4 regions of the Roseburia hominis A2-183 genome follow, and region 2 is predicted to be linked to each of the others. Evidence: predicted binding sites of a transcription regulator. Region 2 holds the regulator's gene; each other region holds the start of a gene.

Region 1 (3,152 bases), 880 kb from region 2:
CACCCGCGCGTGATCTACAAACCACGCAAGCAGAGGCTCTGCCAACTGGTTCAGATGATAATTATCCAGCATTCTCTTCTCCGTCTCTACTGTCAAGCGTTTAAATCCAGGTCAAACTGCGCCACAAACGCCGCAATTTTTTCCAGACATTTCTTTATCACATCCTTGGAATACGCATAGGAACACCGGATGTATCCCTCGCCGCAGCTTCCAAAGGCATCTCCCGGTATCACCGCCACCTTCTGCTCCTGCAAAAGCCGGCTGCAGAATTCCATCGAGGTGAGCCCGATCTCTTTGATCGACGGGAACACATAGAACGCTCCCTCCGGCTCAACCACCTTAAGTCCCATCGCCCGGAATCCGTCCACCATCAGGTGACGTCTCTCGTCATACTCCTGGCGCATCACATCGATCTCCTCGTCCCGCACCGGACTCGTGAACGCTTCCAATGCCGCATACTGTGAAGTCGTCCCCGCCGACATCGTCGTGAACTGATGGATCTTGTTCATATGGAAAATGACCTCCGCCGGCCCCGCCGCGATACCCATACGCCATCCGGTCATTGCAAACGCCTTTGAAAAACCGTTTAGAACCACGCAGCGCTCATACATATCCGGCAGCGCCGCGATCGACACATGCTTTCTGCCGTAGGTGAGCTCTGCATAGATCTCGTCCGTAATCACAAAGAGGTCATGGGCGAGCACCACCTCGCGGATCGCCTCCAGATCCGCCTTTTCCATGATGGCGCCCGTCGGGTTATTCGGAAAAGAGATGAGAAGCACTTTTGTCCGCCCTGTGATCTTTTCCTCCAGTTCCTCCGCCGTCAGACGGAATCCGTTCTTCGCCTGCAGCGGAATCGATACCGGAATTCCCCCGCACAGCTCCACGCAGGGAACGTAGGACACATAGGCGGGTTCAACCACCAGCACTTCGTCTCCCGGATCCACCAGCGTACGCAGCGCCAGATCAATCCCCTCGCTTGCACCCATTGTAATAAGGATCTCATCCGCCCGGTCATAGTGCAGATCGAACTTTTCCAGATACTCCGCTGCCGCCGCACGCAGCTCCACGGTACCGCGGTTGTCGGTGTACTTCGTCTCGGCGCGCCGGATGGAGGCGACCGCCGCCTCCCTGACATGCTCCGGCGTCTGGAAGTCCGGCTCCCCGACGCCAAGAGACAGAGCCCCGTCCATGGTATTTGCAATATCGAAAAAATCCTTAATACCGGAATCCGGCATCTCCACAACAACTTTTGACAGATAAGATCTCTTTGTGCTCATATGTATGACTCCTTAGTAACGTACTCATTTTAGGATTTATTATACCCCCTTTCTTTCCAAATGAAAATACTGTTTTCTATTGACAAATTTTAGAAAACGCTGTACTCTAATATTAGTAATTTGTTAATTTTTTATCAAACTATTCAGGAGGGTTTTAGAATGAGTGAATTTAACAATTTGAAATTGGAAATCGCTGACCAGACTGCTGTTCTTTCCATTTCCAGACCGGCAGCTCTTAACGCATTAAACAGTGAGACTCTTGACGAGTTAAACACGGCTCTGACTGAGATCGAAGCTATGGACGATGTCAAGGTTGTCATCTTAACCGGCGGTCCGGACAAGAAGGGCAACGAGTTCAAGTCTTTCGTTGCAGGCGCTGATATCTCCGAGATGGTGAACTTCACCGCTCCGGAAGCAAGAGCATTCGGCATCAAGGCTTCTGTTCCATTTTTCAAGTTAATGAATATGCGTCAGGTTACCATCGCTGCTGTCAACGGTTTTGCTCTCGGCGGCGGATGTGAGATTGCTATGGCGTGTGATATCCGTATCGCATCCGACAATGCTGTTTTCGGACAGCCGGAGTGCGGTCTTGGTATTATCCCTGGATTCGGCGGTACCCAGAGACTTGCCCGTCTTGTTGGTATGGGACGTGCCAAAGAAATGATCTTTACCTGTGACAATATCGATGCCAACGAAGCATACCGCATCGGCCTTGTAAATAAGGTTGTCGCAAAAGAAGAACTGATGGCTACCGCAAAGGCTATGGCTGCAAAGATCATCTCCAAGGGAAGCTACGCAGTCTCCGTTGCCAAGGCAGCAATCAACAACGGCTACGACATGGACATCAAGAATGCCGTTGAGATGGAAGCAAACCTCTTTGGTGTTGTCAACGACACACATGACAAGAAAGAGGGAATGGGCGCATTCCTTGAGAAGAGAGCTGCCAATCTGACAGATTTCTAAACATCGTACACCAGGACTTGACGTTTGGTTCTAAAAACGCTACCATATTTTATAGAAAGACAGCCGGCTATCTTTAGCCGGCTGTTCTGGTATCAGCATACAATACATAGAAAGGTGGTTTTTGATATGTTTGACAAAATCATTGGTTTCATCGGTGCCGGCAACATGGGCAGCGCCATGATCGGCGGCATCTTAAACGCCTCCCTGGTAACCACGGGGCAGGTAATCGCCAGTGCACACTCCAAGGAGACACTCGACGCCATTCACAGCCGGTTTTCCATCGAGACGACACTCTCCAATGAGACGGTCGCCGAGCGCAGCGATATTCTGTTTCTCGCCGTCAAGCCGAACAAATTTGATGAGGTGATTCCGCAGATTGCCCCGCATGTGAAGAGCAGCTGCATCATCGTCTCCATCGCTGCTGGCAAGACCATTGCTGCCATCGAAGAGGCGTTTGGCAAAGAGATCAAGCTCGTTCGCGCCATGCCAAACACACCTGCCCTCGTCGGCGAAGCGATGAGTGCCCTGTGTGTCAATGCACATGTCACCGAAGCCGAGCTTTCCGAAGTGCAGGCGATCTTCAACTCCTTTGGAAAAGCAGAAGTCGTACCGGAGAGCCTCATCGACGCCGTTGTGGGCGTGTCCGGTTCCTCCCCTGCCTATGTCTATCTGTTTATCGAGGCAATGGCAGACGCTGCCGTTGCTGACGGCATGCCGCGGGCACAGGCTTACAAATTTGCCGCCCAGTCCGTCTACGGCGCAGCCAAAATGGTATTGGAGACCGGCAGGCACCCCGGCGAACTCAAAGACGCCGTGTGCTCTCCGGGCGGAACGACGATCGAGGCTGTCGCCGCATTGGAACGGGGCGGTCTGCGTGACACCGTAATCACTGCACAGCGCGCCTGCTCT
Region 2 (3,152 bases):
ATATGCCGTGATTACCGCCTCCGGAAGCTGCGTCTGTAAAATGGCGCGGTTTTCCTCCGGTGTAAAAATGCGCACCAGCCCGCAGCCGCTTGCATATGCGGCTTTCGCGCAAAGATATGCCGCTCCGGACATTCCCTGGCTTCCGGCAATCACGAGAAGTCTGCCGAACGTTCCCTTGTTGGAGTGGCTCTCCCTTGCGGCAAGAAGGGACAGATCCGCGTCTTCTAACGCTGCCACCGCCGGTTTGCGCTCCCCGAATGCATCCGGCGTAATCCCGATATCCGCCACAACGACTTTCCCGGCGTACTGATTGCCCGGCCACAGCAGGCATCCCACCTTTTCAAACGCGAATGTGACCGTCAGATCTGCCCGGAAAGCGGTTCCCAGCACATTTCCATTGTCCGCCGAAATGCCGGAAGCAATGTCAACCGCCGCCTTCGCCCCTTCCATGGCATTCATCCGGTCGATTAACGATGCGTATTCTCCCTCCACACTGCGCGATAATCCCACGCCGAATACCGCGTCGATCACGAGCGTGTAGGACTTCCCCTCCGGAAATTCCGTGAGGATCTTACCGCCGTACGCAAGAAAGATCTTCTTCTGGAGCTGATTGCCGACGGACGCTTTTCCTGTGTGCGGCGCTTCCAATACATCGACGGTGTTTCCCGCCTGCATGAGTATTCTGGCGATCGCATAGCCGTCTCCGCCGTTGTTGCCGCTGCCGCAGACGACGAGTGTTCTTGACGTATTCCGTTTTTCCCGGCGCAGTGTCTCCACAAAGGAAAACGCCGCCCGCTCCATCAACACTGCCTGCGGCATATGAAATTCCTCGATTGTCCGGCTGTCATAAAGATTCATCTCCCGGCTGTTTACGATATATCGCATCTTTTCCCTCCCGCCTGCCGGCATCACACCCGGCATTTTATTTCAGTAAAACACTGGAACAAAGTTCCCTATAGAGTAAAAAAGAGATCCTGCTATGCAGGACCTCTTTTAATCTGTCTGACGGCTGTTCTCTTTGGCGCGCTGATTCTTCACAATATTGTAGGATAACTGCATCAGGCTGTCCGAGAGATGGACATTTTCCACAACAACGTCCTTATTGATCAATTCCAGATCCACATGTGCAAAATTCCAGATCGCATGAATGCCAAGACCGACCAGACGGTTGGCAATGGCGTCCGCTTTTTCCTTCGGCATGGTAAGCGCTGCAATGTCTACTTTGTTCTCTCTACAGAAATCTTCCAGCTCATCCAGCATACGGATCTTGATCCCGCGCACAGTCACACCGTCCAACGCCGGATTGACATCGAACAGTCCGATGATCATAAATCCAAGCTTTTCAAACTTCACGTAATTGGCGAGTGCCTGCCCGAGATTTCCGGCACCGATCACGATAATATTGTGCTGCTGGTTCAGTCCTAGAATCTTGCCGATTTCCTCATATAGGTATTTTACGTTATATCCATATCCCTGCTGGCCAAATCCCCCAAAATTATTGAGATCCTGACGAATCTGGGATGCGGTGACATTCATCCTGAGGCTCAGATCATTTGAAGAAATACGTTCTACCCCGGCGTCCAGCAATTCTCCCAGATATCTGTAATACCGCGGCATTCGACGAATGACAGCCTGTGATATTTCTTTTTCCTGCATGGTGATGCCCACCTTTCTATCAAAACATCTCTTTTATTATAGTGATAAACCAGATATCTGTCAATGTGTCAAAAATTTAACAACCAGACGGCATCCCTCACGACTCAAGCTCCATCGATACCTGCTCCCATTCCTCGTAGCATTTTTCCAGCTCGCTCCGGTATTCATTCTGTCTGCCGGTCAGCTCGCCGAGCTTCGCGGAATTGGTTGCATTGGCAGGATCTGCGCACTCCTCATCAATGCCGGCGATCAGATCCTCCAGCTCGGCAATGCGCTCTTCCGCCTTCTTTAGCGTATTCTCAAGCTTGCGGATGCGCGCCTGCTCGGCTTTCTGCGTCTGCCAGTCCGCTTTCTTGTCTGTTCCACTTCCGTCCTGCGCCACGGTCTGTTCCGTCATCTGCGCCGCCTGCGCCTTCGGCTCCGCCTCCACATAGATCCGGGTCAGCTCGTCATGTTTTTCCAGATAGTAATCGTAATTCCCGATATAGTTGACAATCGTCCCTCCCGTCAAATCCAGAATCCGGGTTGCGGTCTGATTGATAAAATAACGGTCGTGCGACACGAAAAAGACGGTTCCGGTGTACTGGTTTAACGCCGACTCCAAAATCTCTTTGGATGTGATGTCCAGATGGTTGGTCGGCTCATCCAGAATCAGAAAATTCGCATCGGAAAGCATCAGTTTGGCAAGGGAGACGCGCCCGCGCTCCCCACCGCTTAAGTCTGCAATCCGCTTGAATACATCATCGTTCGTAAATAAAAACGCCGCCAGGACATTGCGGATCTTCGTGTGGTTTAACTGCGGATAGTCATCCGCAATCTCCTCAAAGATCGTTTTCTCCATATGGAGCAGCTGATGTTCCTGATCGTAGTACCCGATGTGCACATTCGACCCGAGCACGATGGTTCCGCCGTCCGCCAGAAGCAGTTCGTTGATGATCTTAAGAATCGTCGTCTTGCCGGTTCCGTTATTGCCGATCAGCGCCACGCGCTCCCCACGCTTAATCTCAAAAGAGAGATCGTCAAACAGCGTATGTGTTCCGAACGCTTTCCTTAAATGCTCCACCGTAAGAACATCATTACCGCTTGTCACATCCGGCTCGAGCACAATATGGATGTCCGTGTTCTCATCCGTCGGCTTTTCGAGACGCTCGATCTTATCCAGCATCTTTTCACGGCTCTCCGCCCGCTTAATCGATTTCTCGCGGTTAAAAGACTTGAGCTTTGTGATGACCTCTTCCTGGTGCTTAATCTCCCGCTGCTGGTTGTAATACTGCTTTAACAGATCTTCCCGGATCTTCGCCTTTTTCTTCGCAAATTCCGTGTAATTTCCCTGGTAGACATACCCCTGATGCTGGAAAATCTCCACCACTTTGGTGACGACGCGGTCCAGAAAATAGCGGTCATGCGACACGATCACGACCGCTCCCTTATAGTTCATCAAAAATCCCTCCAGCCACTGGATCGATTCCATATCCAGATGGTTGGTCGGCTCGTCT
Region 3 (3,152 bases), 590 kb from region 2:
TCAATCAGAAGTCTTAGAATCTCGTCGATCACGTCGCTGTATCTGGCGTAGGTATAATTCTCGTTGCGCGTCGGACCGTAGCGCACGACATAGTCGATGTGACCGTAGACGTCAAAGTCATCAAATGCCCGGATGTTTTCCAGGATGGACTCAAAGTATTCGCGGTATCCTTCCTCCTCGGTGTGCGTCTTCCAGAATGGCGGAAAATACGGATCATAGCCGTGTACCACATGGGAGGAACCGATGACAAAGTCGAAGTCATACTGCGAGAGAATATCGGCATGCAGCGCTGCCAGATGCGGCTGGAGCCCCAGCTCGATGCCGTAGCGCACGCTGATCTGATCCCGGTACTGTTCCTGCATGGCGAAAACGGATGACGTGTAGTTCGGCAGGTCTAACAGGAACGCTTCCGGGTTGTCCGGATAGTCGATGTCCAGATGATCCGTAAAACAGATGCCGGGGAGCTTTGCCCTGATTGCAGCGCGGATCATGTCCTCCTGCGGGGCGTCGCTGTCACCGGAATATTGGCTGTGCATATGTGTATCCCATAACATAGAGATCTTCCTTTCTGTGTGAGTTTAATGGATCAGTTCGTTGAAAAATTCCGGGAACCCTACGCGGAACTGTTTCTCGCGGATCACATATCTGCGGTTATCTGTGTGCAGGGTAAGCGTCCGGAGCCCCTGACTGCCGGAGGTACATTCAAGCTGGCGGATATCCCGGCGCAGCAGGGTTTGTGTCCGGCGGGGGAAACGGGAAATAACAATTTTTTCGCGGTCGTAGGTGATTTTCTGCAGACTGACATAAAACAGTGCCAGAACGGTGCCGACAAACGCGACCGGAAAGAAAAGGGCGCCGTAGAGCTTTTCTTCGCGGATGATCTGCAGCGTTCCCGAAATGCTTTCCCCGGAAAAAACGGTCAAGCCGAAAAACAGAAACATGACAACCGCATAGAGGATGAGGAGCGCGTAATATTCGCCGGTCCGGTAGCGCAGTGTTCCGCAGCCGGATGCCGCAGACACCGGATTGTCGTACGGGGTGCTTTTTTGCTTTGCGGTGTATTCGGGACGGGTGAACCGTAACGATGCCTGATAAAATTGCCGGTAGCCTTCCAGATTCGCATTTGCGCTGACGCAGCGGCGGCCGTTTCTGTCATACAGATCAAAAAAGTCCTGATTTTTGATCCGCATCTCAGAGATTTCATACCAGTGAATGGTCTGGTAGGGGCGGAACGGTTTCCCGATCAGAAGGATTTCTTCATTATATAGAACATGACGTGCCTGCATGGCGTAACCGCCGAGAAAGCAGACGACAACTAACAGGATGGTGATGCCGATGCATGAGAGCAGAGAGCCTATATCCGATGCCTCAAAACCGATGTCCTGATACATAAGCACCATAAAAAATGTGACGATACACGCGCAGAGACAGCCCAGGGCAGGGAGCAGCAGGACCCTGCCGCGGGAAGTGGCAAGCAGCTGCATGCCGGAACTCTCATAATCCCGCTGGCTGCGGCTTTTGCGAAACAGCGGCGTCGCGGATAATATAAGAACAAAAACAAACAAAATCAGTAAAAAAATAAGGTCTGACATAAGAAAACTCCTCTTTGGTATGTTTACAGGTTACCAGAAAAAAGTATAACACAGCGGGCGTGCAGCGTCAGCAGATTTTCCGGCGTATTTTCAGATTTTGTATATTTTTCCGGAAAAGGGAAAAAAAACCTGTGATATAGTGAAAAATTTAACAAAGTGGCAATAAAGTGGAGAAAAAGGCTTGAACTTTCTATGGAAATTGGTTAGAATATAGGAAGCACGGAGCCAATAAGCATAAGTACCTTGTGCTTGCCGGTTCCAGGGGATTTATGCCCGGCGATTACATTTACAAATTCTAGGAGGAATTAAAAATGGCAGTAAGAGTAGCAATCAATGGTTTTGGCCGTATCGGTCGTCTTGCTTTCAGACAGATGTTTGGAGCAGAAGGATATGAAGTAGTAGCAATCAACGATCTGACAAGCCCGAAGATGTTAGCACACCTGTTAAAGTATGACTCATCTCAGGGTAAGTACGAGCATGCAGATGAGGTATCTTCTACAGACGATTCCATCATCGTATGCGGCAAGGAGATCAAGATCTACGCATTCCCGGATGCAAATAACTGCCCATGGGGAGAGTTAAAAGTAGACGTTGTATTAGAGTGCTCCGGTTTCTACACATCCAAGGAGAAGGCTCAGGCTCATATCAACGCAGGCGCTAGAAAAGTTGTTATCTCTGCTCCAGCAGGAAATGACCTTCCTACTATCGTATACAACACCAACCACAAGACATTAAAGGCTTCTGATACCATCATTTCCGCAGCTTCCTGTACAACAAACTGCTTGGCACCGATGGCAGACGCTCTTAACAAATACGCTCCGATCCAGTCCGGTATCATGGTAACCATCCATGCTTATACAGGAGATCAGATGACTCTTGACGGACCGCAGAGAAAGGGTGACTTAAGAAGATCCCGTGCAGCAGCAGTCAACATCGTTCCGAACAGCACAGGTGCTGCAAAGGCAATCGGTCTTGTTATTCCGGAGTTAAACGGCAAACTGATCGGTTCTGCACAGCGTGTACCGACCCCGACAGGTTCTACCACAATCTTAACAGCAGTTGTTAAGAAAGCCGGCGTTACAAAGGAAGACATCAACGCAGCTATGAAGGCAGCAGCAAACGAGTCCTTCGGTTACAACGAGGATGAGATCGTATCTTCTGATATCGTTGGTATGAGATTTGGTTCCTTATTCGATGCAACTCAGACCATGGTAAATCAGGTATCTGATGATCAGTATGAGGTTCAGGTTGTTTCATGGTATGACAACGAGAACTCCTACACATCTCAGATGGTAAGAACCATCAAATACTTCTCCGAGTTAGCATAATTGAGAGAAAGAGATTGTTCTCGGACAATCACGTGATAGACTCAGAAAGGGGTCCGGTCTTTTATGGACCGGGTCCCTTTTTGACATTTTGCATATTAAAGGGGGACATGGCATATGTCATTAAACAAAAAATCCGTAGATGATATCAATGTAAAAGGCAAGAGAGTGCTCGTAAGATGCGATTTCAACGTACCGCTCAAGAATGGCGAGATCACAGATGAGACCCGTATCG
Region 4 (3,152 bases), 110 kb from region 2:
TCAGGATAGCGATCGCAGATGTCTCACCAATGGTACCTGCGGTGCGTCCGATCAGCATATCCATCGTATTGACCGCCTCACCGTTACGCATGGCAGCAAGCGGTGTTACGCTGGAATACACTTCAATACCGTTCTTTGTGATGCCGAACTTTGTCATATCAGCAGCAAATGCAATCAAAAGGAAGCATCTTGCGCCCAGCGCCGGGTTCATGAAATTCTGTCCCAGTCCGCCAAACAGACATTTTACAACCACGATTGCAAACACACCGCCGATTACCGCCTCCCACCACGGAAGGGTTGCCGGAAGGTTCAATGCCAGAAGCAGTCCCGTTACAACGGCGCTCAGGTCATCGATCGTCTGCTTTTTATGTACAATCTTATTAAATACCCACTCTGATGCCACACAGCTTGCGATCGTTACCAGAATCAGAACCAATGCCTTATATCCGAAATTGTAAATACCGAACAGGCTTGTCGGAAGCAATGCAATAATCACATACAGCATAATACGGCTTGTGGTATCTTTGGCACGAACGTGTGGTGATGATGAAACATGATATAAATCACTCACGATAATCCACCTCTCTCTTCTTGTTTTTTGAATTATTTTTTGCGTTTTGCAGCAAGTACCTGCTTTTTCATCGTCTTAATGGACTGTGCGAGCTGTCTGCGTGCAGGGCATACAAAACTGCAGCTTCCGCACTCCACGCACTCGAGTCCGTGCCAGGATTCAAACGCCTCAGCCAGACCGTTATTGGAAAACTTGGCAAGTCTTGACGGAATCAGCTGCTCCGGGCATGCTTCCACACAGCGGCCGCAGTTGATACATGCGGACGGCTCCACCTTGGACACTTCGTCCTTGCTTAAGCAAAGCAGTGAGGAAGATGTCTTTGTCGTGGGAATATCCAGGCTAAACATTGCAAATCCCATCATCGGACCACCGGAAATAATCTTCTCCGGCTGTGTCTTAAATCCGCCGGCAGCCTCCACCAGTTCTGCATAGCTGGTACCGATGCTGTATAAGAAGTTGCCCGGGTTGGCAATGGCATCGCCTGTAATCGTAGAAATACGATTGGTTACCGGTCTGCCAAGCTTTACCGCACGGTAAACAGCAATGATGGTCTCCACATTATCCACGATACATCCTGCATCTGCCGGAAGCATCTTGGAATTGATGGCGCGGCCTGTCACTGCATAAATGAGCTGACGCTCACCACCCTGCGGGTACTTGGTCTGTAAAGGACAGACCTCAATTCTCGGTTCATCCTTGACAAGCTCTGTCAGCTTTTCAATACAATCCGGCTTGTTGTCCTCGATGCCGAGAACACCCTTCGCATGATCGAACAGCTGGAGAATGATCTTCATTCCACCGATCAGCTCTTCCGGATTTTCGAGCATTCTGCGGTAGTCCGCCGTCAGATACGGCTCACACTCTGCGCAGTTTGCAATTACATATTCAATCTTTTCCGGCTCTTTCGGAGACAGCTTCACATGTGTCGGGAAACCTGCACCGCCCATGCCGACAACGCCTGCCTCTTTTACCTTATTGACAATCTCCTCCTTGGAGAGAGCCGTCACGTCTTCACACGGCGTGTACTCCACCTCTTCAAACGCCCCGTCGTTCTCAATGACGATGGAATTCACCATGTCACCGACTGCCACACGGTGCGGTTCGATTGCCTTTACTGTACCGGATGCCGACGCATAGATCGGGGATGACACAAAGCCACCTGCCTCTGCGATCTTCTGTCCTTTCAGCACCTTGTCACCAACCGCTACCACCGGAGTCGCCGGTGCACCGATATGCTGTGACAACGGGTATACCAGATCACCCTTAGGTAGAACTTCTACGATCGGCTGATCCTTTGCCAGTTCCTTTCCTTCATAAGGATGGACGCCGCCTTTAAATGTCTTAGAACCCATTTCTCGTGCCCCACTTTCTCTTATCTATATTATATTCTATGCCAAAAGTCATAGAATACCCTCGTGTAGATTATAGCACAATCACTCGGAAATTGTAGCAATTTATTGTATTTTTTCACGAACCTATTGACAAAGAATTCACAATATTTTTTCCACATTTATGTTATAATGTACGCGAAGGCAATGAGCAGTGCCAAAATCGTATCTGGCAAAATTACCTGCTTGCAGTGTATATTTTGGCTGGTACGATTTTGATAGGGCGAACGCCCGCGAGTCCGGGAAGCCGCAGGCTTTCCGGACTTTTGCCGGAGCGTACATTGCTATTTGCCGCGAACGCCCGCGAGTCCGGGAAGCCGCAGGCTTTCCGGGCTTTTGCCGGAGCGTACATTGCTATTTGCCGCGAACGCCCGCGAGTCCGGGAAATCTATGCCTTTCCAGACCTGCACAGCGGCAAAATTGGAACTCTTACCCTAATATTACATACAGAGGATTTTCAGATGATAACCTGGCATGAAGAACTGACTTTTGATTTTTCAGACCCCGTTTCCAACGAGGTATTTACAGAAAACTGCATTTTTTTTGATATTGAGACAACCGGCTTCTCGCCGGCGCGCACGGATCTCTACCTGATCGGCTGCGCCACAAGGCGCGACAGTCTTTTGTGCATCGACCAGTTCTTTTCCGAGAACGCCGCCGATCAGAAAAATGTCCTTTCCGCCTTTCTGGAGCTCTTGTCCGGCTATGATACCATTCTGACGTTCAACGGTATCGGCTTCGACATTCCATACCTGAAGGCGAAATGCAAGGCGCTGCACCTTTCCGATCCGTTTGATGCGCACAGTTATATCGATCTTTATAAGGAAGTCTCACGTTTCAAATTTCTGTTTGCCCTGACCAGCTACAAGCAGAAATCCATCGAACTGTTTCTCGGGATTGACCGCATCGACGCCTACTCCGGCGGCGAGCTGATCGAAGTCTACAAAGAGTACGTGCGGCATCCCGCAAAGGATTCCCTTGCACTGCTGAAACAGCACAACTATGAGGACGTTCTCTATATGCCGAAGCTTCTGCCCGTCCTCTCCTACCCAAAACTCTGGGAACAGGCATTTTCTCTGCAGTCACTCCAGGCGTCCGAGTACCGGTCGATGGACGGTGCCTCCGGCAACAAGGAGCTGTTTTTTACACTGGCGCTGCAGTACCCCGTTCCCAAACCGGTCTCCTTCTCCTAC

What was found. Region 2 encodes Rex, which represses fermentation and respiration genes when NADH is low (regulators of the CRP and FNR family bind a similar motif). Its sites were predicted from a motif close to ATTGTTAANTANTTAACAAT; they were not measured.
Region 1: the regulator Rex is predicted to act here: its motif matches at 1,400-1,419, upstream of RHOM_RS11580 (enoyl-CoA hydratase-related protein).
Region 3: the regulator Rex is predicted to act here: its motif matches at 1,729-1,748, upstream of gap (type I glyceraldehyde-3-phosphate dehydrogenase).
Region 4: the regulator Rex is predicted to act here: its motif matches at 2,049-2,068, upstream of rsxC (electron transport complex subunit RsxC).

What each region holds. Positions count from the first base shown of each region.
Region 1 covers NC_015977.1:2,587,333-2,590,484, forward strand. Annotated here, with positions in the region: gene mutY (A/G-specific adenine glycosylase) at 1-72, opposite strand, end outside; gene RHOM_RS11575 (pyridoxal phosphate-dependent aminotransferase) at 93-1,280, opposite strand; gene RHOM_RS11580 (enoyl-CoA hydratase-related protein) at 1,440-2,243, shown strand; gene proC (pyrroline-5-carboxylate reductase) at 2,370-3,152, shown strand, end outside.
Region 2 covers NC_015977.1:1,710,546-1,713,697, forward strand. Annotated here, with positions in the region: gene RHOM_RS07665 (bifunctional ADP-dependent NAD(P)H-hydrate dehydratase/NAD(P)H-hydrate epimerase) at 1-885, opposite strand, end outside; gene RHOM_RS07670 (redox-sensing transcriptional repressor Rex) at 994-1,656, opposite strand; gene abc-f (ribosomal protection-like ABC-F family protein) at 1,754-3,152, opposite strand, start outside.
Region 3 covers NC_015977.1:1,124,579-1,127,730, forward strand. Annotated here, with positions in the region: gene RHOM_RS05080 (histidinol-phosphatase HisJ family protein) at 1-554, opposite strand, end outside; gene RHOM_RS05085 (hypothetical protein) at 579-1,592, opposite strand; gene gap (type I glyceraldehyde-3-phosphate dehydrogenase) at 1,904-2,920, shown strand; gene RHOM_RS05095 (phosphoglycerate kinase) at 3,035-3,152, shown strand, end outside.
Region 4 covers NC_015977.1:1,816,660-1,819,811, forward strand. Annotated here, with positions in the region: gene RHOM_RS08145 (RnfABCDGE type electron transport complex subunit D) at 1-571, opposite strand, end outside; gene rsxC (electron transport complex subunit RsxC) at 604-1,923, opposite strand; gene RHOM_RS08155 (ribonuclease H-like domain-containing protein) at 2,421-3,152, shown strand, end outside.